One region of the Stenotrophomonas sp. ESTM1D_MKCIP4_1 genome, then DNA from elsewhere that is predicted to be linked to it. Evidence: predicted binding sites of a transcription regulator. Region 1 holds the regulator's gene; the other holds the start of a gene.
The links. Region 1 encodes HrcA, which represses chaperone genes, less so after heat shock. Its sites were predicted from a motif close to TTNGCACTCNNNNNNNNNGAGTGCNAA; they were not measured.
Positions count from the first base shown of each region.

Region 2: C1924_RS17845 (co-chaperone GroES) is a predicted target of HrcA. The motif match lies at 3,481-3,507, and genes of this name have one in related genera.

Region 1 covers NZ_CP026004.1:1,742,995-1,754,122, forward strand. The annotation lists gene fur (ferric iron uptake transcriptional regulator) at 1-378, shown strand, start outside; gene C1924_RS08135 (SGNH/GDSL hydrolase family protein) at 510-1,778, opposite strand; gene C1924_RS08140 (LysR family transcriptional regulator) at 1,876-2,793, shown strand; gene recN (DNA repair protein RecN) at 2,878-4,554, opposite strand; gene hrcA (heat-inducible transcriptional repressor HrcA) at 4,669-5,733, shown strand; gene grpE (nucleotide exchange factor GrpE) at 5,797-6,312, shown strand; gene dnaK (molecular chaperone DnaK) at 6,499-8,421, shown strand; gene dnaJ (molecular chaperone DnaJ) at 8,576-9,703, shown strand; gene C1924_RS08170 (helix-turn-helix transcriptional regulator) at 9,762-10,559, opposite strand; gene C1924_RS08175 (MFS transporter) at 10,633-11,128, shown strand, end outside.
Region 2 covers NZ_CP026004.1:3,920,016-3,931,143, reverse strand. The annotation lists gene C1924_RS17860 (protein-disulfide reductase DsbD) at 1-1,010, opposite strand, end outside; gene cutA (divalent-cation tolerance protein CutA) at 1,007-1,345, opposite strand; gene C1924_RS17850 (endonuclease) at 1,413-3,230, opposite strand; gene C1924_RS17845 (co-chaperone GroES) at 3,554-3,841, shown strand; gene groL (chaperonin GroEL) at 3,925-5,574, shown strand; gene C1924_RS17835 (hypothetical protein) at 5,860-6,126, opposite strand; gene C1924_RS17830 (DUF6445 family protein) at 6,254-6,865, shown strand; gene C1924_RS17825 (pepsin/retropepsin-like aspartic protease family protein) at 6,869-7,822, opposite strand; gene C1924_RS17820 (response regulator transcription factor) at 7,926-8,633, shown strand; gene C1924_RS17815 (HAMP domain-containing sensor histidine kinase) at 8,681-9,973, shown strand; gene C1924_RS17810 (MarR family transcriptional regulator) at 10,067-10,567, shown strand; gene C1924_RS17805 (DNA alkylation repair protein) at 10,564-11,128, shown strand, end outside.

The DNA.
Region 1 (11,128 bases):
CTGAAGGTGACCCATCCGCGGATGCGGATCCTGGCGCTGCTCGAGCAGCGCAATGCCCAGCACCACATGACCGCCGAAGACATCTACCGCCAGCTGCTGGAGCACGGCGATGAAATCGGCCTGGCCACGGTGTACCGGGTGCTGACCCAGTTCGAGGCCGCCGGCCTGGTGCTGAAGCACAACTTTGAAGGCGGCCAGGCCGTCTACGAGCTGGACCGCGGTGGTCACCACGACCACATGGTCGATGTGGACAGCGGCAAGATCATCGAGTTTGAAAGCCACGAGATCGAGGAGCTTCAGCGCAAGATCGCCGCCGATCACGGCTACGAACTGGAAGAGCACTCGCTGGTGCTGTACGTGCGCAAGAAGCGCAAGTAAGACGCTGCAGCCAGATGCTGATGTGCGAAGACCCCGGGCCTGCCCCGGGGTTTTTTGTTGCTGCGGCCTGGTGCGGGGGTCAGAGCCCTTTGCTGGCGCAAAGGGATCCGACCCCGGCCGACCGCATGGGGTCAGATCCCTTTCCCGCCGGGAAAGGGCTCTGACCCCTCACTGCCCAGCAAAGCATCCAGATCCACCGCCTCGGCCATCGCTCGGTTGCCCGCATCGCCCGGATGCAGGTGGTCGCCGGAATCAAAGGCGGGCGCCATCCGCGACGGTTCGGCCGGGTCGCGCAGGGCGGCATCCAGATCGATCAGCGCGTCGAAGGGGCTCTCGCTTCGCAGCCAGTCATTCAGCTGCCGGCGCAGCGCGTCCTTGTCGGCCGCGTAGTAGTCATCCAGTGGCGTATCGGGCAGGGCGCCAGCGAAGGGCGGCAGCGTCGCGCCAAGAATCCGCACGCCACGCGCCCGCGCCTGCTGCGCCAGCGCCCGATAGCCCGCCTGCAGTTCCTCCAGCGTGGGGCGGGTCTCGTTGCGGGCGAAGGCCGTGCCGGGCCAGCTGATGTCGTTGATGCCGAGCAGGACGATCACGCTGGCCACGCCGGGTTGGTCGAGCGCGTCCCGTGGGAAGCGGGCGAGGGCGGCTTCGCCCATGCCATCGCGCAGCAGGCGGCCGCCCGAGATGCCGGCGTTGACCACGGCGATGCCGCGTGGGGCCAGGCGGGCGGCCAGGTGGTCGGTCCAGCGCTGGTCCTGGTCCAGGCTGGCGGTGGCGCCATCGGTGATCGAATCGCCGATGACCACGACGCTGCGCGCGCTGGCGGGTGCTTCGACATCGATTCCGGCCAGCAGCACGCGGGCGGTGGTCGGGTTGGCGTCCTGCAGCGCCATAGAGCGGCTCTGGTCGCCCGGTGCGAACCAACTGGTCTGCCGGCCTTCCCAGTGGAAGGTCTGCAGCGGGGTCGGTCCCGGCAGGTAGGTGCTGACCTGCACCTGCTGCAGGTCATGGGTGGGCAGCGGCAGCGGGTCGCTCAGGCGCTGCTGGCCCGGCGCGATGCGCACGCCGCGCTGGCCATCGAAATGCAGGGGCAGCGGCGGTGAACCGTCCTGCACGGCCACGCTGGCCGCGCCGATCTGCAGGGGCTGCGTGCCATGGGCGTTGCTCAGTCGCACCCGCATCCGCGGCCCGCCCAGACTGAGACGGGCGGTCTGGCGGAAGGTCTGGTTGTCCAGGCGCGCGGGCAGCAGGGTGGGGAACAGGAAATCGGGCCCCCACACCGGTTGCGGGCTGGCCTGCCAGCTGGCCACCCAGTGGCTGGGCGGGGCCGCGGCGGCAGCGGCACTACTGGCAAGGGCGGAGGCGAGCAGGCTGGCGCTGGCCATCGGGCTGAGGCGTTTCATCGGGCATTCCCGGAACAAGGGACTGCCATGGTGATTCCCGCGCCATCTGTGAACTAGACTGCGCGCGGATAATCATCTGTGAACTGGATTCACTGACATGGCGCGACCCGACATCAACCGATCCGGCGAACTGGAAGTGTTCGTGCGGGTGATCGAGACCGGTGGCTTTTCTGCGGCGGCCCGTTCGCTGGACATGACGCCCTCGGCGGTGAGCAAACTGGTGGCGCGGCTGGAGCAGCGGCTGGGCACGCGCCTGCTGCAGCGTTCCACCCGCCAGCTGCAGCTGACCCCGGAGGGCTGCGCGTTCTATGAGCGCGGCCTGCGCGTGCTGGCCGACCTGGAAGAGGCCGAGCGCTGTGCCAGTGCCCATGCCGAGCCGCGCGGACGGCTGCGGGTCAATTCCAACGTGCCCTTCGGCCAGCACTTCCTGTTGCCGCTGCTGCCACGGTTCCTGCAGCAGAACCCGCAGGTGGGCGTGGACCTGACCTTGAATGACGAGGTGATCGACCTGCTGGAGCAGCGCACCGACGTGGCCGTGCGGGCGGGGCCGCTGAAGAGTTCCAGCCTGGTGGCGCGGCGATTGGGGTCGACCCGGATGATGATCGTGGCAGCGCCTGCGTATGCGCGCCTGCACGGTCTGCCGGGCACGGCCGAGGAACTGCAGGCGCACAACCGGTTGGATATCGGCCACGCCCGCGCGATGCAGGGCTGGCCGGTGCTGCACGACGGCCGCGAACTGCGGGTGCTGCCCAGCGGCAATGCCCGCGCCAGCAATGGTGACGCGCTGCGCCAGCTGGTGCTGGGCGGCCTGGGCATGGCGCGGCTGGCCGCGTTCCAGGTGCAGGCGGATGTGGCGGCGGGGCGCCTGGTGCCGGTGCTTGAAGCGGCCAATCCCGGTGATCTGGAAGAGGTCCACGCGGTGTTCCTGGGGCAGGGCGGTTACCTGCCGCTGCGGGTGCGCGTGTTGCTGGATTTCCTGGTGGAGAACGTGGATCTGGCGCGGCCGCTGGGGTGACCCGCACCGCGCCGCCCGGCAACCATATTGCCGGCCAGCGGCCGGCACTACCCGTAGATCCACGCCATGCGTGGATGAACGCGGTCAATCCGGCGAGTTCGACGCTACCAGCAGCTTGCGGGCGGCGGCGCGCGCTTCCTTGCTCACTTCCACGCCACCCAGCATGCGTGCCAGCTCTTCTTCGCGTGCCTTGGTGTCCAGCTTTTCCACGGCGCTCTGGGTCATGCCTTCCACCGGGGCCTTGCTGACCCGGTAATGGGCATGGCCCTTGGACGCGACCTGCGGCAGGTGGGTCACGCACAGCACCTGCCGCTTCTCGCCCAGGGCGCGCAGCTTCTGGCCGACGATGTCGGCCACCGCGCCGCCGATGCCCGAATCGACTTCGTCGAACACCATGGTCGGCACCGCATCCAGGTCCAGTGCCGCCACTTCGATGGCCAGTGAGATGCGCGAGAGTTCACCGCCGGAGGCGACCTTGCGCAGCGCACGCGGCGGCTGGCCGGCGTTGGCCGCCACCAGGAACTCCACGCGCTCGGCACCCTGCGGGTCCGGCTTGCCGCCGTCCTGCGGTTCCAGCTCGATCAGGAACTGGCCGCCGCCCATGCCCAGTTCGGCAATGATGCTGGTGGTGGTGGCCGACAGCTCGGCCGCGGCGGTGCGGCGGCTGGCACTGAGCACTTCGGCCTGCACGCGCCAGGCGGCCGCAGCCTTGTCGATCTCACCGGCCAGGCGCTGCAGGCGCTCGTCGGCGCCACGCAGCTGCTCCACTTCGGCATGCATGCGTTCGCGCTGCGCGCCCAGTTCATCCATCGGCACGCGATGCTTGCGGGCCAGGTCGTGCAGACGGCCGAGGCGGCGCTCGTTCTCCTCGAACTGCTCCGGGTCGGCATCAAGGTCGTCATGCACGCGGTCCAGCAGCGACAGGGCTTCGTGCAGCTGGATCGAGGCGTTTTCGATCAGGCCGTCCACCTCGCCCAGGCGCGGGTCGTGCTCGAGCAGGCGCGACAGTTCGTGGCGCACCTGCTGCAGCAGGTCCAGCGCCGAGCTGCCGTCATCGCCGTTGAGCTGGTTGCTGGCCGCCTGGCAGGCACTCAGCAGGGCGCTGGCATGCGCCTGGCGGCGATGGCTGGCGCCTAGCGCAGCAATCGATTCGGGTTCCAGATCCTCGCGGTCCAGCTCACGCAGCTGGTGTTCGAGGAAGCCGATGCGGTCGGAAACGTCGCCCTGTTGCGACAGGGCCAGGGATTCATCCACCAGCGTCTGCCACGCGGCGGCGGCGCGGCGGACCTGCCGGCGCTCGTCCTCGTTGCGGGCATAGGCATCCAGCAGGGCCAGCTGCGACGGGCGGGTCAGCAGGGCCTGCTGCTCATGCTGGCCGTGGATTTCCACCAGCCGCCCGGCCAGTTCGGCCAGCTGCGCCAGGGTGACCGGGCGCCCGTTGATCCACGAGCGCGAGCCGCCATCGGCACGGATGACCCGGCGCAGCTGGCACTGGTCCTCGTCGTCCAGTTCGTTGTCGGCCAGCCACTGGCGTGCGGCCTGCAGCTGGTCCAGGGCGAATTCGGCCGACAGTTCGGCGCGGGCAGCACCATGGCGGACCACGCCGCTGTCAGCGCGCAGGCCGGAGAGGAAGCCCAGCGCGTCGACCATCAGCGACTTGCCGGCGCCGGTCTCGCCTGAAACGACGGTCATGCCGGGCCCGAACTCGAGCTCGGTGGCGCGGACGACGGCGAAATCCTTGATCGAAAGATGTCTGAGCATGGGTACAGGGGTGTCTGAGCCGCGCAACGCTAGCACGCGCGACGGGGTGGTCCAATGACTTGCCAAGGCGACGCACCGCCATTATCTAATGTCCGTGTCTCACAGGTTGATTCCATGCACGGTTCCGCTGACCAGCTTGCCCCGCGTGCGCGCCATCTGCTGCGCACGCTGATAGCGCGCTACATCCAGGACGGTGAGCCGGTCGGCTCGCAGACGCTGGCGCGCGTGGCCGGGCTGGAGGTCAGCCCGGCCACCATCCGCAACATCCTGGGCGATCTGGAGGATCTGGGCCTGCTGGCCTCGCCGCATACCTCGGCCGGGCGGATCCCGACCGCGCACGGCTACCGGGTCTTTGTCGACAGCCTGCTGCAGATGCAGCCGCCGGGCGAGGGGGAACTGGCCCGGCTGCGCCATGAGCTGGCCGGTGGCGGCAGCACCCAGGCCCTGCTCGGCAGTGCGTCGGAGCTGCTGTCGGCAATGAGCCATTTCGTCGGGGTGGTCAGTGCGCCGCGCCGCGAGCAGTTCGCCTTCCGCCAGATCGATTTCGTGGCGCTGGATGGGCGCCGGGTGCTGGCGATCCTGGTGTTTGCCGACAACGAAGTGCAGAACCGGGTCATCGAGACCCGCCAGGACTTCGAGCCCGGCCAGCTGGAACAGGTGGCCAACTACCTCAATGCCCATTTCGCCGGCCTGCCGCTGGCCGAGATCCGCACCCGCCTGCTGCTGGAGCTGCGTGATGCCCGTTCCGAGCTGGAACAGCTGCTGGCCCACAGCATCGAACTGGCCGAGCAGGCCCTGCAACCGCCAGCCGACGACATGCTGGTGGCCGGCCAGACCCGGCTGATGGGGGTGCAGGACCTGTCCGACCTGGAACGGCTGCGCGAGCTGTTCGAGCTGTTTTCCAGCAAGCGCGAGATCCTGCAGCTGCTGGAGCGGACGATCCAGGCCCCGGGCGTGCGCATCTTCATCGGCGAAGAGACCGGGATGATGCCGCTGCAGGGGGTTTCGCTGGTCACCGCGCCCTATACGGCCAATGGCCAGGTGCTGGGCGTGCTGGGGGTGATCGGGCCGAAGCGGATGGCGTACGACCGGGTGATTCCCCTGGTCCAGGCCACCGCGGACGTACTCGGGGCGGCCTTTTCGCCCCCGCGACGCGGTCCAGGGCCGGCCGACGCTTGAAACGCAGCATCCCGCCCACACTAGGGTGGGTGGAGGCGGAGAGTGACCGCCAGGGACCCAGACATGAACCAAGAACATCCAGATATCGAATCCCAGCAGAGCGCCGCTGATGCGGCCGCCGCCGCAGGCACCCATGACGAACTGGAGCGCCTGCGCGCCGAGGTCGAGCAGGTCAAGGCCGATGCGCTGCGTGAGCGCGCCGACCTTGAAAACCAGCGCAAGCGCGTGGCCCGCGACATCGACCAGGCCCGCAAGTTCGCCAACGAAAAGCTGCTGGGCGAACTGCTGCCGGTGTTTGACAGCCTGGATGCCGGCCTGAAGGCCGCCGGCGACGACGCCAACCCGCTGCGAGAGGGGCTGGAAATGACCTACAAGCAGCTGCTGAAGGTCGCCGCCGACAACGGCCTGGTCCTGCTGGACCCGACCGGCCAGCCGTTCAACCCGGAACACCACCAGGCCATCAGCCAGGTGCCGGCCCCCGGTGCCGCCCCCGGCAGCGTGGTGACCGTGTTCCAGAAGGGCTACCTGCTCAACGAGCGCCTGCTGCGGCCGGCGCTGGTGGTGGTGGCCGCCGACTGACCCGGCGCCCCGGGCGCAAAGCCGCCCGGGATCGGTCGCGCCGGGCCATGCCCGGCGAACCTTGAACGGTTGAACACAGCGTTCGGGTGATGGCTTGAATGTTCCACGAGCCTCCCCCACATCCCATTCATCCACCGGCCGACCGGCCGGACTGACACCCACAAGCATTCTTCAGGAGTCTCCCCCATGGGCAAGATCATTGGTATCGACCTCGGCACCACCAACTCGTGCGTGGCGATCATGGACGGCGGCAAGGCCCGCGTCATCGAGAATTCGGAAGGCGATCGCACCACCCCGTCGATCGTCGCCTACACCAAGGACGGCGAAGTCCTGGTCGGCGCCTCGGCCAAGCGCCAGGCCGTCACCAACCCCAAGAACACCTTCTACGCGGTGAAGCGCCTGATCGGCCGCAAGTTCACCGACGCTGAAGTGCAGAAGGACATCGCCCACGTCCCGTACAGCATCCTGGCCCACGACAATGGCGACGCCTGGGTGTCCACCAGCGATGCCAAGCGCATGGCGCCGCAGGAAATCTCGGCCAAGGTGCTGGAAAAGATGAAGAAGACCGCCGAGGACTTCCTCGGTGAAAAGGTCACCGAAGCGGTCATCACCGTGCCGGCCTACTTCAACGACAGCCAGCGCCAGGCGACCAAGGACGCCGGCCGCATCGCCGGTCTGGACGTCAAGCGCATCATCAACGAGCCGACCGCGGCCGCGCTGGCCTATGGCCTGGACAAGGGCGACAACAAGGATCGCAAGATCGTGGTGTACGACCTGGGCGGCGGCACCTTCGACGTCTCGGTGATCGAGATCGCCAACGTCGACGGTGAGAAGCAGTTTGAAGTGCTGGCCACCAACGGCGACACCTTCCTGGGCGGCGAAGATTTCGACAACCGCGTCATCGAGTACCTGGTCGAAGAGTTCAACAAGGACCAGGGCATCGACCTGCGCAAGGATCCGCTGGCCCTGCAGCGCCTGAAGGACGCCGCCGAGCGCGCCAAGATCGAGCTGTCCAGCGCCCAGCAGACCGAAGTGAACCTGCCGTACGTCACCGCCGATGCCTCGGGTCCGAAGCACCTGAACATCAAGCTGACCCGCGCCAAGCTGGAATCGCTGGTGGACGAGCTGATCAAGAAGTCGATCGAGCCGTGCCGCGTCGCCCTGAACGATGCCGGCCTGCGCTCGAGCGACATCAGCGAAGTGATCCTGGTCGGTGGCCAGACCCGCATGCCGAAGGTGCAGCAGGCGGTGACCGAGTTCTTCGGCAAGGAACCGCGCAAGGACGTCAACCCGGACGAAGCCGTGGCACTGGGTGCGGCGATCCAGGGCGGCGTGCTGGGCGGCGACGTCAAGGACGTGCTGCTGCTGGACGTGACCCCGCTGTCGCTGGGCATCGAGACCATGGGCGGCGTGTTCACCAAGATCATCGAGAAGAACACCACCATCCCGACCAAGGCCTCGCAGGTGTTCTCCACCGCCGAGGACAACCAGTCGGCCGTGACCGTGCACGTGCTGCAGGGTGAGCGCGAACAGGCCCGCTTCAACAAGTCGCTGGCCAAGTTCGACCTGTCCGGCATCGAGCCGGCCCCGCGTGGCCTGCCGCAGGTGGAAGTGTCCTTCGACATCGACGCCAACGGCATCCTGCACGTGTCGGCCAAGGACAAGAAGACCAACAAGGAACAGAAGGTCGAGATCAAGGCCGGTTCGGGTCTGTCCGAGGAAGAGATCGCACGCATGGTCGCCGACGCGGAAGCCAACCGCGAAGAAGACAAGAAGTTCCAGGAACTGGTGCAGGCCCGCAACCAGGCCGACGCCCTGATCCACGGCACCCGCAGCGCCATCACCGAGCACGGCAGCAAGGTGGGCGGCGATGTCATCGGCAAGGTCGAGGCGGCGCTGGCCGACCTGGAAACCGCGATGAAGGGTGACGACAAGGCACAGATCGAAGCCAAGTCGAAGGTGCTGGAAGAAGCCGGCCAGGCGCTGTTCGCCGCTGCTTCGGCCGACCAGGGCGGTGCCCCGGGTGCCGACGCCGGCAACGCAGGCAAGGCGCAGGATGACGTGGTGGACGCCGAGTTCACCGAAGTCAAGGACGACAAGAAGTCCTGATCCGGACCGACGCGGGACGCTGGCCACCAGCGTCCCGTTGTCGTACCAGGGTCCTGACCGCCTGCCGGCGTGTCGGGGCGCCCGACGCAAGAGCGGACCTGGTTCCGCTCTTCCGCTTTGACGAATCCCGACTTTCCGGAATGCGATCCACGATATGAGCAAGCGCGATTACTACGAAGTGCTGGGCGTTGCCCGCACCGCCACCGACGAAGAGCTGAAGAAGGCCTACCGTCGCTGCGCGATGAAGTTCCACCCGGACCGCAACCCGGGTGATGCGGCCGCCGAAGCCTCCTTCAAGGAGTGCAAGGAAGCCTACGAAACGCTGTCCGACGGCAACAAGCGCCGCATGTACGATGCCCACGGCCACGCCGCGTTCGAGCACGGCATGGGCGGCGGCGGTGGTCCGGGCGGCCCGGACATGAACGATATCTTCGGCGATATCTTCGGCAACATCTTTGGTGGCGGCGGTGGTGGCCAGCGCCAGGCCCGTCGCGGTGCCGACATCGGCTATGTGATGGAACTGGATCTGGAAGAGGCCGTGCGCGGTGTCGAGCGCCGGATCGAGATCCCGACCCTGGCCGAATGTGGCGACTGCGATGGCAGCGGCTCGGAAGACGGCAAGGTCGAGACCTGCAACGTGTGCCATGGCCGCGGCCAGGTGCGCATCCAGCGCGGCATCTTCGCCATGCAGCAGGCCTGCCACAACTGCAACGGCCGCGGCCAGATCATCGCCAAGCCGTGCAAGACCTGCCACGGCAACGGCCGCATCGAGGAAGACAAGGTGCTGTCGGTGAAGGTGCCGGCCGGCGTCGATACCGGTGACCGCATCCGCCTGCAGGGTGAAGGCGAGGCCGGCCCGGCCGGTACGCCGCCCGGTGACCTCTACGTGGAAGTGCGCGTGCGCGAGCACCACATCTTCCAGCGTGATGGCGACGACCTGCACTGCGAAGTGCCGATCCGCATCTCGCAGGCCGCGCTGGGCGACACCGTGCGCGTGGCCACCCTTGGCGGCGAAGCGGAGATCCGCATCCCGGCCGAGACCCAGACCGGCAAGCTGTTCCGCCTGCGCGGCAAGGGCGTGCGTTCGGTACGCAGCCGCAGCGAAGGCGACCTGTACTGCCGCGTGGTGGTGGAAACCCCGGTGAACCTGACCAACGATCAGCGCAAGCTGCTGGAACAGTTCGAGGCCACTTTCGTCGGCGAGGAAGCGCGCAAGCATTCGCCGAAGTCGGCCACCTTCATGGATGGCGTCAAGGGCTTCTGGGACCGCATGACGTCCTGATCCTTCAGGTACGTGTTGAACGACGACGCCGGGCACTGCCCGGCGTTTTCGTATGCGATCAGCGGAAAAACGCCGCCGGTGTCTGCCCCAGCTGACGCTTGAACATGCTGGTGAACGCACTGGGGCTGTCGTAGCCCATCGCCAGCGCCACATCGATCACCTTCTCGCCCACGGCCAGGCGCTCCATCGCGGCCAGCAGCCGCGCCTGCTGCCGCCACTGGCCGAAGGTCATGCCCAGTTCGCTGGCGAAATGGCGCTGGATCGTTTTCACGTCCACCGACAGCGCTTCGGACCAGTCCTGCAGGGTGGCTTCGTCACCGGGATGCTTCTGGATGTGCTGGCAGATGCGCTGCAGCCGCGGATCGTTGGGCGTAGGCAGGTGCAGCGGCAGCACGTCCATGCGGTGCAGTTCGTCCAGCAGCAGGCGGACCACGCGGCCATCGCGGCTGTCGTCGTGGTGTTCGCCTTCGATCTGGCTGGCGGCATGCAGCAGTTCGCGCAGCAAAGGCGCCACCTGCACCGCGAACGCTTCGGTAGCCAGCTGCGGGGCGAACGCCGGATCGATGTACAGGCTGCGCATGTGCACATCGGCGATGCAGTCCACCGCGTGGGCCATGCCGGCCGGCATCCAGATGGCGCGGGTGGATGGCACCACCCAGCGGCCGACTTCCGAGCGCACCACCATCAGGCCGGACATCGCATAGACCAGCTGGTGGCGGCGGTGCCGGTGCGGCGATACCCGGGTGCCGGCGGGATAGTCCTTCACCCGGCAGGTTACCGGCCGGTGGCCGGGCACTTCGTTCCAGGGCGCGGACTCCCTGATCGCGCAGGGCGTGTCCTTTTTGCGATATGGCATGACCAGAACGCGGCGGAAGGGAGGGGGAGGGCACCGTAGCATGCACGGCTCGCCCCCATCCTGACTGCGCACCATGTCCAGCCTGGCCACACCCGCCCCCACCACCCGCAGCACATCCCGCGGGGTGCTGGCGGCCATTTCCACCTCCCATGTGGTCAACGACATGATGCAGTCGCTGATCCTGGCCATCTATCCGGTCATCAAGGGCGGCTTCAACCTCAGCTTCACCCAGATCGGCCTGATCACGCTGACCTACCAGCTGACCGCGTCGATCTTCCAGCCGCTGGTGGGCCTGGCCACCGACCGCAGGCCAGCACCGTACTCACTGCCCATCGGCATGGCGTCGACCCTGTGCGGCATGCTGCTGCTCGGCTTCGCGCCGAACTATGCGATGGTACTGCTGGCGGCGGCCATGGTCGGCATCGGTTCGGCCATTTTCCATCCGGAAGCCTCGCGCATCGCGCGGCTGGCGTCCGGCGGGCGCCACGGTTTCGCCCAGTCGGTGTTCCAGGTCGGCGGCAATTTCGGTACCGCGTTGGGCCCGCTGATCGCCGCTGCGGTGATCGTGC
Region 2 (11,128 bases), 2.2 Mb from region 1:
CGACGCGGGGTGCCATCGGCATCTCCGCGCGGGCCTTCGCCGGCTGCGGCGGGCACCGCCTCCGCCGTGGTCTGGCCGGCGGCCGCCACGGTGCCGGCGGGAATGGACAGCTTCACCCGGCGGGTCATCGGCGGGTAGCAGATGCCATCGGTCTGGCAGCCCTGGAAGGTCACCACCAGGGTGCTGTCCATCGCCCCGGTGCGCGTGCGGCGCAGCGGCACCGGTACCTCCACCTGGTTGAAGTACACCGAGACATCGCCAAAGTGCTCGTCGCGGTGCGCCTGCGCGGCCGGCCAGCGCGGCTTGTCGGCCAGCACGCCGGTGCTGCCTTCCAGCTTCAGCGAGGTGCGGTCGCGGTACAGGTAGTAGCCCGGTGCAGGGGTGAAGCGCAGCAGCAGCGTATTGCCGTCGCTGGCGATGGCATCGAAGCCGAACGCCTGTTCCGACGGCAGCGGAAGCGCCTGCGTGTTGCCGCTGCCCGGCAGGCGCAGGCCACCTCCGCTACCGGCCAGCGGGTTGTTGAACGGGCTCACCCCGGTCGCGCGCGCGGTGCGCAGCGCGGCCTTGCCACTGGCACCGGGCAGGGCCACCTGCACCACGCGCTTCTGCGGCGGGTAGCACACGCCGGCATCGGCGCAGCCCTGGTAGCGCACTTCCAGGCTGATGGTGCCGGCCGCATCGGTCGGCGCACCGGGCAGGGTGGCCTGCAGGCGTTCGCGGTAGGTTTCCACCTCACCGAAGAAATCATCGTGGTGCTTGTCGCCGGCCGGCATCTGCAGGGCACCGGCATTGAAGGCCGGGTCGGCCTTGACGCTGGTGCGGTGGCGGTAGAGGTAGTAGCCGGGGGCGATCTTGAACTGCAGTTGGATCTGGCCCCGTTCGGGCGCACTGGCCGTCAGCGCGAAGGCCTGGTCGACCGGCAGCAGGTCCTTCTCATCCAGCGCGAAGGCCGGCAGGGCCAGCCACAGCAGAGCGCACAGCGCGGCGCCACGAGCAAACAACTTCATCAATCGGTGTCCTCCCGGGTCTGCGCCCGGATCCAGTCCAGATACGCCGGCAGGCCGGCCCGGGTTTCGACCGCGATGCACTCCGGGAGTTCATACGGATGCAGTTCGACGATGCGGGCGATTGCGTCATCGACGCGGCTCGCCGTGGTTTTCACCAGCAACTGCAGTTCGGCGTCGGTGGTGACTTCGCCCTGCCAGCGGTAGGTCGACTGCGCGCCATCCAGACGGGTGACACACGCCGCCAGGTGTTCACCGACCAGCGCGTGCGCGATGCGCTCGGCACTGGCCCGGTCCGGGCAGGTGGTCAACAGCAGCAGGATGGGATCGACGGTCGACATGACCGCCGAGTATAGGGCCGCCGCCGGGTCGAGGCCCGGCGGCGGCGTGGACCGCTGCGTTGCGCGGTCAGTTGGCCAGCTGGCAGGTGGCCGGTTTTGCCGAGGTGAACAGGGCCGGGGTGGCCCACTCGGGGTGGTCGATGAACGGGTTGCGGTTGCCCTGGAAGCTGTAGATCACATCATTTCGCGCACGCTCGGCATCATCCGGCGGGTCGGACAGGTGCCAGTCGATCAAGGTCGACAGCAGGCCCATGTAGGCCGGCGAACTGCTGGTCTTGACGATCTTGCTGCGGTCGTCGGTCAGTTCCAGGTCCGGTTCGGACTGGCCGGTGGCCGCATCCTTGCCGCCCTCATAACGGATGGCCATGTACATCACCGCACGCGCCATATCGCCCTTGCGCTTGCCCCATACCTCGAAGGTGCCGGTATTGCCGTCGGGGGTACGCACCCAGTTGGAATTGCCCGGGTAGCCGCCGCTGCCGCCGCCCTGGCCGTTGTTGGCCTCGGTGGCGCGCTCGCCGCAGCTGGCATCGCACTTGCCGAACGGCTTGTTGCCGCGGTCGGCATTCCACTGCGCATCGGTCAGGTACAGCATGTGGGTGTCGGTGTACGGGGCGTACGGCAGGCCCTTGTCGCCGGTGGTGCTGGCAAAGCCCAGCGAGTTCGGCCAGGTGTGCTCGCGGTTGTAGGTCAGGCCGCTGCCCGTGCCCGCGCGGCTGCTCACCTTGGTGTAGCTGTGGTTGCGGTAGGCATCGAGGATCTTGCCGCTGTTGTTCGGGTCTTCGTCGGCAATCTCCAGGATGGTCCAGGTGCTCGTGCCCGAGCCGCTGTACGGGTAGGCGGTGTGGCCCTTGATGGTCTCGTGCAGCGAGCAGCGCAGCTGGCTGGCGCTGGAGGTGTTCACCTTGGAGTAGTAGCCCTCCGGCGTGCCCGGGTTACCGGGGTTGCCGGGGTCCGGATTACCCGGGTCCGGGTTGCCGGTGGTGCTGGCCACGGTAAAGGCGATGCGGCTGTCAGCAGCCGGGTGCGCGCCCTGGTTGTCGGTGATGCGCGCGGCGCGGATGTCGAAGCGGCAGGCCTCGCCGGCCACCAGCGCGGTATTGGTCGACAGCTTCACGGTCCTGCCACTGCCCGGCCAGGTCAGCGGCACGCTGCCGGATCGGCCGCAGCTCAGGGCGAAGGCGCCGCTGGCCAGGGTGACCGTTTCACTGAACACCACTTCCAGATCGGCCGCCGCCGGGAAGGTGCTGCTGCCCTGCGCCGGGGTGGTGGTGGTGACCGACGGCGGTGTGTTCGGGCCGCCCGGGGTGCCACCGCCACTGAAGGTCTGGTTGGTGTTGCAGCGGCCGAAGGTCTGCCCGGCCGACTCGGCCCAGGTGAAGTGGGCGTACTGGCTGCCGCTGCCGGTCAGCTGCAGCGAGGTGCCCGGCGCGGTGCTGTTGGTCTCGGCCACCGGAATGTTCTGGCTGGTCATGCCCGCCGCGGGGCCACCGGAGGCGGTGATGGCGCCCTCGTAGCTGAGGAACTGGACCACCTTGCCGCTGGCGTCGACCAGGGCGATGCCGTCATTGGGGCCGTTCTGGATGCCGTTGGTGGGGTAATTGACCACGGCAATGGTGGCGCTGCCGCAACCGGCAGCGCTGCCGGCCGGCACCGGGTTGTTGGCGTACACCACGGCCGCCGAAGCGTTGGCGCCGTTGTACAGGTACAGCCGGTAGCCGGACAGGTCCTCGCCAGCGGTGGCGACCACTTCAATGGCTTCGCCGACATCACCGGCCGGGGTGCTGTCGTCGTAGTGCAGTTCGTTGATGAAGACCTCGGCCTGGACCGGCGCGGCGGCCAGCGCCAGCAGGCAGGCGGCGGCGAGCGGGGACAGCAATCGCATCGACTACTCCTTGTGATTGGGAATGCCGGGCCGAGCCTAAGGCCGAACGCGTGACACTTTGTCGTAACTGAACGTCAGATATCTGACACTGCGACGTGGGTCACCAAAAACTGGGAAACCCGCCTGCCGCAGCGGGGCGCGGCCAGCGCAGCCCACCGTCAAAAAATTTTACGGGGCGGGGCTTGAAAGGTCCCGGGGCAGCTCCATCTCTGTCCTGCTCCCGACCTGTCGGGCTTTTTCACACGCAATGCTGGCAGTCACCCTGGGTGAGTGCTAACATCGCCAGACTTTTTCAGACCAATCAATAACTTAAGAGGTCTCTCATGAGCATCAAGCCGCTGCACGACCGCGTTGTGGTCAAGCCGATCGAAGCCGACGAAATCTCCGCCGGCGGCATCGTCATTCCGGATTCGGCCAAGGAAAAGTCCACCAAGGGTGAAGTCGTGGCCGTCGGCCCGGGCAAGGCCCTGGACAACGGTAGCGTGCGCGCTCCGTCGCTGAAGGTTGGCGACAAGGTCATCTACGGCCAGTACGCCGGCAGTTCGTACAAGAGCGAAGGCGTCGAGTACAAGGTCCTGCGCGAAGACGACGTGCTCGCCATCATCGGCTGAGCCCCGGCGCGACCTGCTTCATCCCCTGATTCCAAACACCCAGCCGCCGGGCCTGCCCCGGCGCTACCAATGAGGTAACTGCAATGGCTGCCAAGGATATTCGTTTCGGTGAAGACGCCCGTTCGCGCATGGTGCGCGGCGTCAACGTTCTCGCCAATGCCGTCAAGGCCACCCTGGGCCCGAAGGGCCGCAACGTCGTGCTGGAAAAGAGCTTCGGCGCCCCGACCATCACCAAGGACGGCGTCTCCGTCGCCAAGGAAATCGAACTGGCTGACAAGTTCGAGAACATGGGCGCGCAGATGGTGAAGGAAGTCGCTTCCCGCACCAACGACGACGCTGGCGACGGCACCACCACCGCCACCGTGCTGGCCCAGGCCCTGATCCGCGAAGGCGCCAAGGCTGTGGCCGCCGGCATGAACCCGATGGACCTGAAGCGCGGTATCGACAAGGCCGTCGTGGCCGCCGTCACCGAGCTGAAGAACATCTCCAAGCCGACCGCCGACGACAAGGCGATCGCCCAGGTCGGTACCATCTCGGCCAACTCGGACGAGTCCATCGGCCAGATCATCGCTGACGCGATGAAGGAAGTCGGCAAGGAAGGCGTCATCACCGTTGAAGAAGGCTCGGGCCTGGACAACGAGCTGGACGTGGTCAAGGGCATGCAGTTCGACCGCGGCTACCTGTCCCCGTACTTCATCAACAACCAGCAGTCGCAGACCGCTGACCTGGATGACCCGTTCATCCTGCTGCACGACAAGAAGATCTCCAACGTCCGTGACCTGCTGCCGGTGCTGGAAGGCGTCGCCAAGGCCGGCAAGCCGCTGCTGATCGTTGCCGAAGAAGTCGAAGGCGAAGCGCTGGCGACCCTGGTGGTCAACACCATCCGTGGCATCGTCAAGGTCGTGGCCGTCAAGGCTCCGGGCTTCGGCGACCGTCGCAAGGCGATGCTGGAAGACATGGCCGTGCTGACCGGCGGCACCGTGATCTCCGAAGAAGTGGGCCTGTCGCTGGAAAAGGCCACCATCAAGGACCTGGGCCGCGCCAAGAAGGTGCAGGTTTCCAAGGAAAACACCACCATCATCGACGGCGTGGGCGACAAGGCCAACGTTGACGCACGCGTGGGCCAGATCAAGACCCAGATCCAGGACACCTCCTCCGATTACGATCGCGAGAAGCTGCAGGAACGCGTGGCCAAGCTGGCCGGCGGCGTTGCCGTGATCAAGGTCGGCGCCTCGACCGAAATCGAAATGAAGGAAAAGAAGGATCGCGTCGACGACGCCCTGCACGCCACCCGTGCAGCCGTCGAAGAAGGCGTGGTCCCGGGCGGCGGTGTTGCCCTGGTTCGTGCGGTCACCGCACTGGCCGGCCTGAAGGGTGCCAACGAAGACCAGAACCACGGCATCCAGATCGCCCTGCGCGCGATGGAAGCCCCGCTGCGCGAAATCGTGGCCAACGCCGGTGAAGAACCGTCGGTCATCATCAACAAGGTCAAGGAAGGCACCGGCAGCTTCGGCTACAACGCTGCGACCGGCGAGTTCGGCGACATGCTGCAGTTCGGCATCCTGGACCCGACCAAGGTGACCCGTTCGGCGCTGCAGAACGCAGCCTCGATCGCTGGCCTGATGATCACCACCGAAGCCATGGTTGCCGAAGCTCCGAAGAAGGACGAGCCGGCCATGGGTGGCGCTGGTGGCATGGGCGGCATGGGTGGCATGGGCGGCATGGACTTCTAAGTCCCCGCGCTACCGATGCAATGAAAAACCCCGCCGGAAGGCGGGGTTTTTTTGTGGACGCATTCCATGCCGCTGGTAGGTCCACGCCATGCGTGGATGAAACCGCGCGTGGCATCAACCGTGCGACGCACAGTAGATCCACGCCATGCGTGGATGAAACCGCGCGTGGCATCAACCGTGCGACGCACAGTAGATCCACGCCATGCGTGGATGAAACCGCGCGCGGCATCAACCGTGCGACGCACAGTAGATCCACGCCATGCGTGGATGAAACCGCGCGCGGAATCAACCGCGCAACGCGCGCCGATCCAACCAGACCTTGGCGATGAAGAAGGTGGGCACACCGCCATACAGCACGCCCTTCACCCAAGGCAGCCCCAGCTGGTAGGCAATCAACCCACCTGCGGCCATGCCGACCAGGCCGACGGCCACCGCCCTGCGCTGACGCTGCAACTGCTGCATCTCCTCCTGCTGGCGCGCGGCGATCTTGTCACGCCGCTCATCCGGCTGCATCACGGCGGTGGCGATGGCATCAGCTTGCGAAGGGGTCATGCGGGGGTCCAGAAAAGCGAGTGTCTGGCTTTTATACTGCGCCGGGCGGCAAAGCGGCGTAAACCCCGGTCGCATCCATGCTGCACAAAGCCTTGCCGCCGCAACGCGCCGGCACTAGCCTCCTGCCATGCCTACTTCGTTCCTCGTCGTCGACGACTTTCTTTCCCCGGCCGATGCCCACGGCCTGCGCCACGCCGGCCTGGGCCTGGACTATCCCGCGCAGGATGGCGCATTCCCTGGCCGTAATTCACTGCAGCGGCTGGAAATGCAGGGCCTTGCCGGTGCCGCCTCCCGGCTGTTGAACGAACCGCTGCGGCCGGTGCAGCCGTTGCAGTCACACGGCAAGTTCCGGCTCACCCTGGCCAATGACGAGGGTCGCGCCCGCGTGCATACCGATCAATCGCACTGGTCTGGCATTCTCTACCTCAGCGCGCCCGAACACTGCCAGGGCGGCACCGAATTCTTCCGCCACCGCCGCACCCGCACCGATCGGATGGCGCTCAATCCCACCGAACTGGCTGCGCTGGGCTATGCCGATGGCGCAGCCATGCACCGTGACATCATCGAGCGTGACAGCAACGATGAAAGCGCCTGGGAGCCGACCATGACCATCCCCATGCGCTTCAATCGGCTGGTGCTGCTGCGCCCATGGTTCTGGCACACCGCTGGCCCGGCCTTCGGCGACTGCGCCGAGAACGGCCGGCTGGTGTACCTGATGTTCTTTGAAAGCGCGGCCTGAGCATCAATCCGTAGATCCACGCCATGCGTGGACAAGGCCCGGCCGCTGCAGGCAGATACGCTCGGCCCCTGCACTGATGTCCACCTGGCCATCCTGCATCACATCCGCCCCCAGGATCACTGCGGGGCGCTGATCCAGCCCAATCGCCCGGAACACCGGCAGTTCACTGATGCGCACTTCCACTGCCGGGTGCTGCCACCCTGCACTGGCCAGCGCCGGCAGGGTGTACAGCCACGTTGGCGTCGGCTTGCCACCCAGCCCTTCGCTGCCCCTGCTGCGTGCCCGCACACGCTCATCGCTGCCATCGGTACGCAGGCCCAACGCGCGCGCTGCCGCGTTGTTGAGGATGGTCTGCGCCGCACCGGTATCCACCACGCCGATCGCCTCCACGCCTTCATCGCCCAGCTGCAGGGTGACAAAGCCGAAACCCTTCAACACACCGCTGCGGTCGGGCAGGGCGTTTCCCTGGCAGTACCCCGCGGAGGTCGGCAGCGTCTGCGCCGGCCACAACATCAGGCGTGCATTGGCGAAATCCCAGCGCGTGTCGAAGCGCGCTGTGATGTCCTGGCCGATGATGCCGTGCAACGGCGCGCTGCGAGAAGAAGACAGGCTGGCCAGGTCGGCCTGCAGCGCGGTGACCTGCAGTTGCAGGCTGCCCAGCCCCATCGCCACGCTGCGCGTACTGCGCAGTGCCACCCCGCCCGCGCTGGCGCCCTGCGCGTTGTGATTGCGTGCGTTCGGGTCCTGCAGCTGGAAGCGCTGCACCACGGCCGCATCCAGCAAGGTTGCGCTGGCGGCGCTGTCCACAACCAGATGCAAGGGCTCATCGCCTCCCGCCAACGTGCCCAGTACGGTGGGGTGGCTGGCCTGCATCGTCATCGGCAGGCTGTGCAGCGCGGCCGGCTCAGCCGCAGCTGGCAAGGAAGCGATCAACAGGGGCAGCAGGGCCATGCGCATCGGGGGACTCCTCGGGAAAGAGCGGCCATTTCGCACCACGTGCGTCGTACCGGTATGTCCGCGTTGATACCGGGCCGATACACAGCGCCGTCATACTTGTCGCATGAATGCTACCGCTACCCTCATCGTCGTGGATGACGATGCCAGCATCCGCGACGCCATTGCCGACCACCTGCTGCTGCATGGCTACCGCGTGCGCGTGGCGGCCGATGCTGCCGGCCTGGATGTATTGCTGCAGGTCGAGCGACCCGATGCCATCATCCTGGACTGGATGATGCCCGGCGAAGATGGCCTGTCGGTGTGCCGCCGCCTGCAGTCGCGCGCCATTCCCATCCTGATGCTGTCGGCCATGGGCAGCGCACCGGACCGGGTCATCGGGCTGGAAATGGGCGCCGACGATTACCTGGCCAAACCCTTCGACCCCCGCGAGCTGCTGGCCCGCGTGCGTGCGCTGCTGCGCCGGCAGGACAAGCTGCGCGAGCAGGCGACGATGGAACTGCGTTTTGAAGGCTGGCGCCTGCTGCCGGCACCGCGCCGCCTGCTGGCGCCCGATGGTGCCGAGGTCGCGCTCAGTCGCGGCGAGTTTGCCCTGCTGCACGCGCTGGCGGAGCGCCCGGACCGCGTACTGGACCGCGATCAGCTGATGCAGCTCACGCGAGGCGACGACAGTGACAGCGTGGACCGCGCCGTGGACCTGGCCATCAGCCGCCTGCGACGCAAGCTGGCCCAGGCCGCCAGCGGCGGCGAGCGCCTGGTGCAGACCCTGCGCGGCGAAGGCTATCGCTTTGGCGCAGCGGTGCAGCGATTGTGAGCGCGCGTCTGAGCACTGTGCGCTGGAGCACCGCACGATGGATTGCGATGCTGGCCGTCAGCAGCCTGCTGCTGGCCACGGCGGTGAGCATGGCCGTGGTGGGCTGGCTGCCGCGCCCGGCAGCGCCGCAGATGCGGCTGGACCAGGCCATGCAGGTACTGCGCGGGGAGCACGCGGGCGACAGCATGGGCCTGCGCGTGGACACGCGGACGCAGGCCCCACACGGTGCCGAACACGAGCGGCTGCGACAGATGGTGGCAGATGACCTGCGCCAGCCCGTCCAGCGCGTGCGGCTGGTCTGGGCAGGCAACAGCAAGCCGCCGGATATTCATGTCATTGCCGCTGGTGCGGAGCAGGGAAGCCGCGGCGATGTGGCTGCACTGAAAGCCGCGCAGCAGGTGCTGGCCAGCCTGCCGTGGCCACCGTTTGAACTGGCCGTGCAGCAGCCCGACGGTCGCTGGCGCGTGGTCAGCAGCACCTACAGCGATCTGGCCGCGTGGCGGCGGCAGGTCCTTCTGGCCCTGCTGGGCGGCACTGTGCTGCTGGCACCGCTGGCCGCGTGGGCGGCGGTGCGCCTGAGCCGGCCGTTGCGCCGCCTGGCCGACGCCAGCGCCACCCTTGACCTGCACGCGCAGGCACCGCTGCCTGATGACGGCCCCCGCGAAGTACAGATGCTGGCCGAAGCCCTGGATGCCGGCCGCACCCGCCTGCGCGAACAGGCGCAACAGATGACACGCATGCTGGCAGCGGTGGCGCATGACCTGCGCACCCCGCTCACCGGCCTGCGCCTGCGCGCCGATTTCGCCCCGCCCGCGCAGGCTGCGCGCATGGTGGCCGATATCGAGCGCATGAACGCCATGATCGAGCAGGTGCTGGATTACGCTCGCGGCGAGTTGCAGCCGCCACAGCTGCAACCGATGGATCTGGTCCCTCTGCTGGAAGACTGTGTGCAGGCCGCACGTCTGCGCGGCCTTGACGTTGCCGTTGAACTGCCCCGCACATTGCCCTGGCGCGCTGACGCACTGCTGCTGCGCCGCGCGCTGGACAACCTCATCGACAACGCCGGTCGTTACGCCGGTGCCGTGGAGCTGCGCGCGGCGCAGGTGGATGCACGGGTGCAGCTGGACATCATGGACCGTGGCCCCGGCATTCCCGCCGATGATCGCGAGCGCCTGCTGCAACCGTTCCAGCGCAGCGAAACCTCGCGCAGCCGCACAACCGGCGGCACCGGCCTGGGCCTGGCCGTTGCGGCCAACGCCGCCCGCAGCCACGCCGGCCACCTGCAGCTGTTGCAGCGCGAAGGCGGCGGCCTGATCGCCCGCCTGCAACTGCCCCAGTAGATCCACGCCACGCGTGGATGAACCTTCCGATCCACTTGCAACACCCACCCACGCCTGAATATGATTAGCCGCCTAATCATATCCGTGTATGCAATGCTGGAAGCCAAGCACACTGCCCTCATCGGTGAAGCCACCCGCCGCGGCCACGCCAACCTGGCCCAGCTGCGCCTGTGCTTCCAGCTGCTGTCCCTGTCCAGCGCCATCGATCGCGACTGCGCCACCCGCCTCGCACCGCACGGCCTCAGCGAAGGCCGCTTCATCGTGCTGTTCCTGCTGCAGGGCGCTGGCGGCACCTTGCCCCCGCACGAACTGGCCGAGCGTGCAGGCGTCACCCGTGCCACCATCAGCGGCCTGCTGGACGGGCTGCAGCGCGAGGGCCTGCTGCAACGAAAGCCCGATGACGAAGACGGCCGCCGCCTGCAGATCGTGCTGACCGCGCGCGGCAAACGCCTGGCCGAAGAACTGTTCAACCAGCACACGCAGTGGATCGGCGGGTTGTTCAACGGCTTGGATGCAACCGAGCAGGCACAACTTTCGACGCTGCTGGAAAAGGTGTGGCAGCACACCGACACTGGCCGGGACGCGACCCCGTGAGTGCGGCCATCAACACGACGCGGCAGCACGAACTGGATACCGGAAAGGTGGCCAGCACGCATCTGGCCGAGTGTCTTGCGGTGGATTTCGCACTTCTGCTGCAGACCGTTGCGACGCCGCCAGACGCCGCAGTGCAACGCATGCGCGAAGCTGCCAGCAAGGGTGTCACACAGCGCATGGCCCTGGCTGCAACGCTGCTGCGCGAAGCAGGGCAGGGCGATGCAGCACAGTGGCAGTCGCACCCCTCAGACACGGTACGAGGCTGGGCCTGCTACCTCATCGGCAGTGATGCCACATTGGCGATGTCCGGCAAGCTGCACGCCCTGCGGCCACTGGCCGATGATCCGCATTTCGGCGTGCGCGAATGGGCGTGGCTGGCCGTGCGTGCTGACGTGGTGGCAGCGCCTTTGCAGGCACTACAGTTGCTGCTGCCGTGGACCGGTGAAGCCTCACCTTACCTGCGCCGGTTCGCCTGTGAAGCACTGCGCCCGCGCGGCGCATGGGCCACACACATCGCCGCCTTCAAGCAGCAACCGCAGCACGCACTTCCGCTGCTGGAAG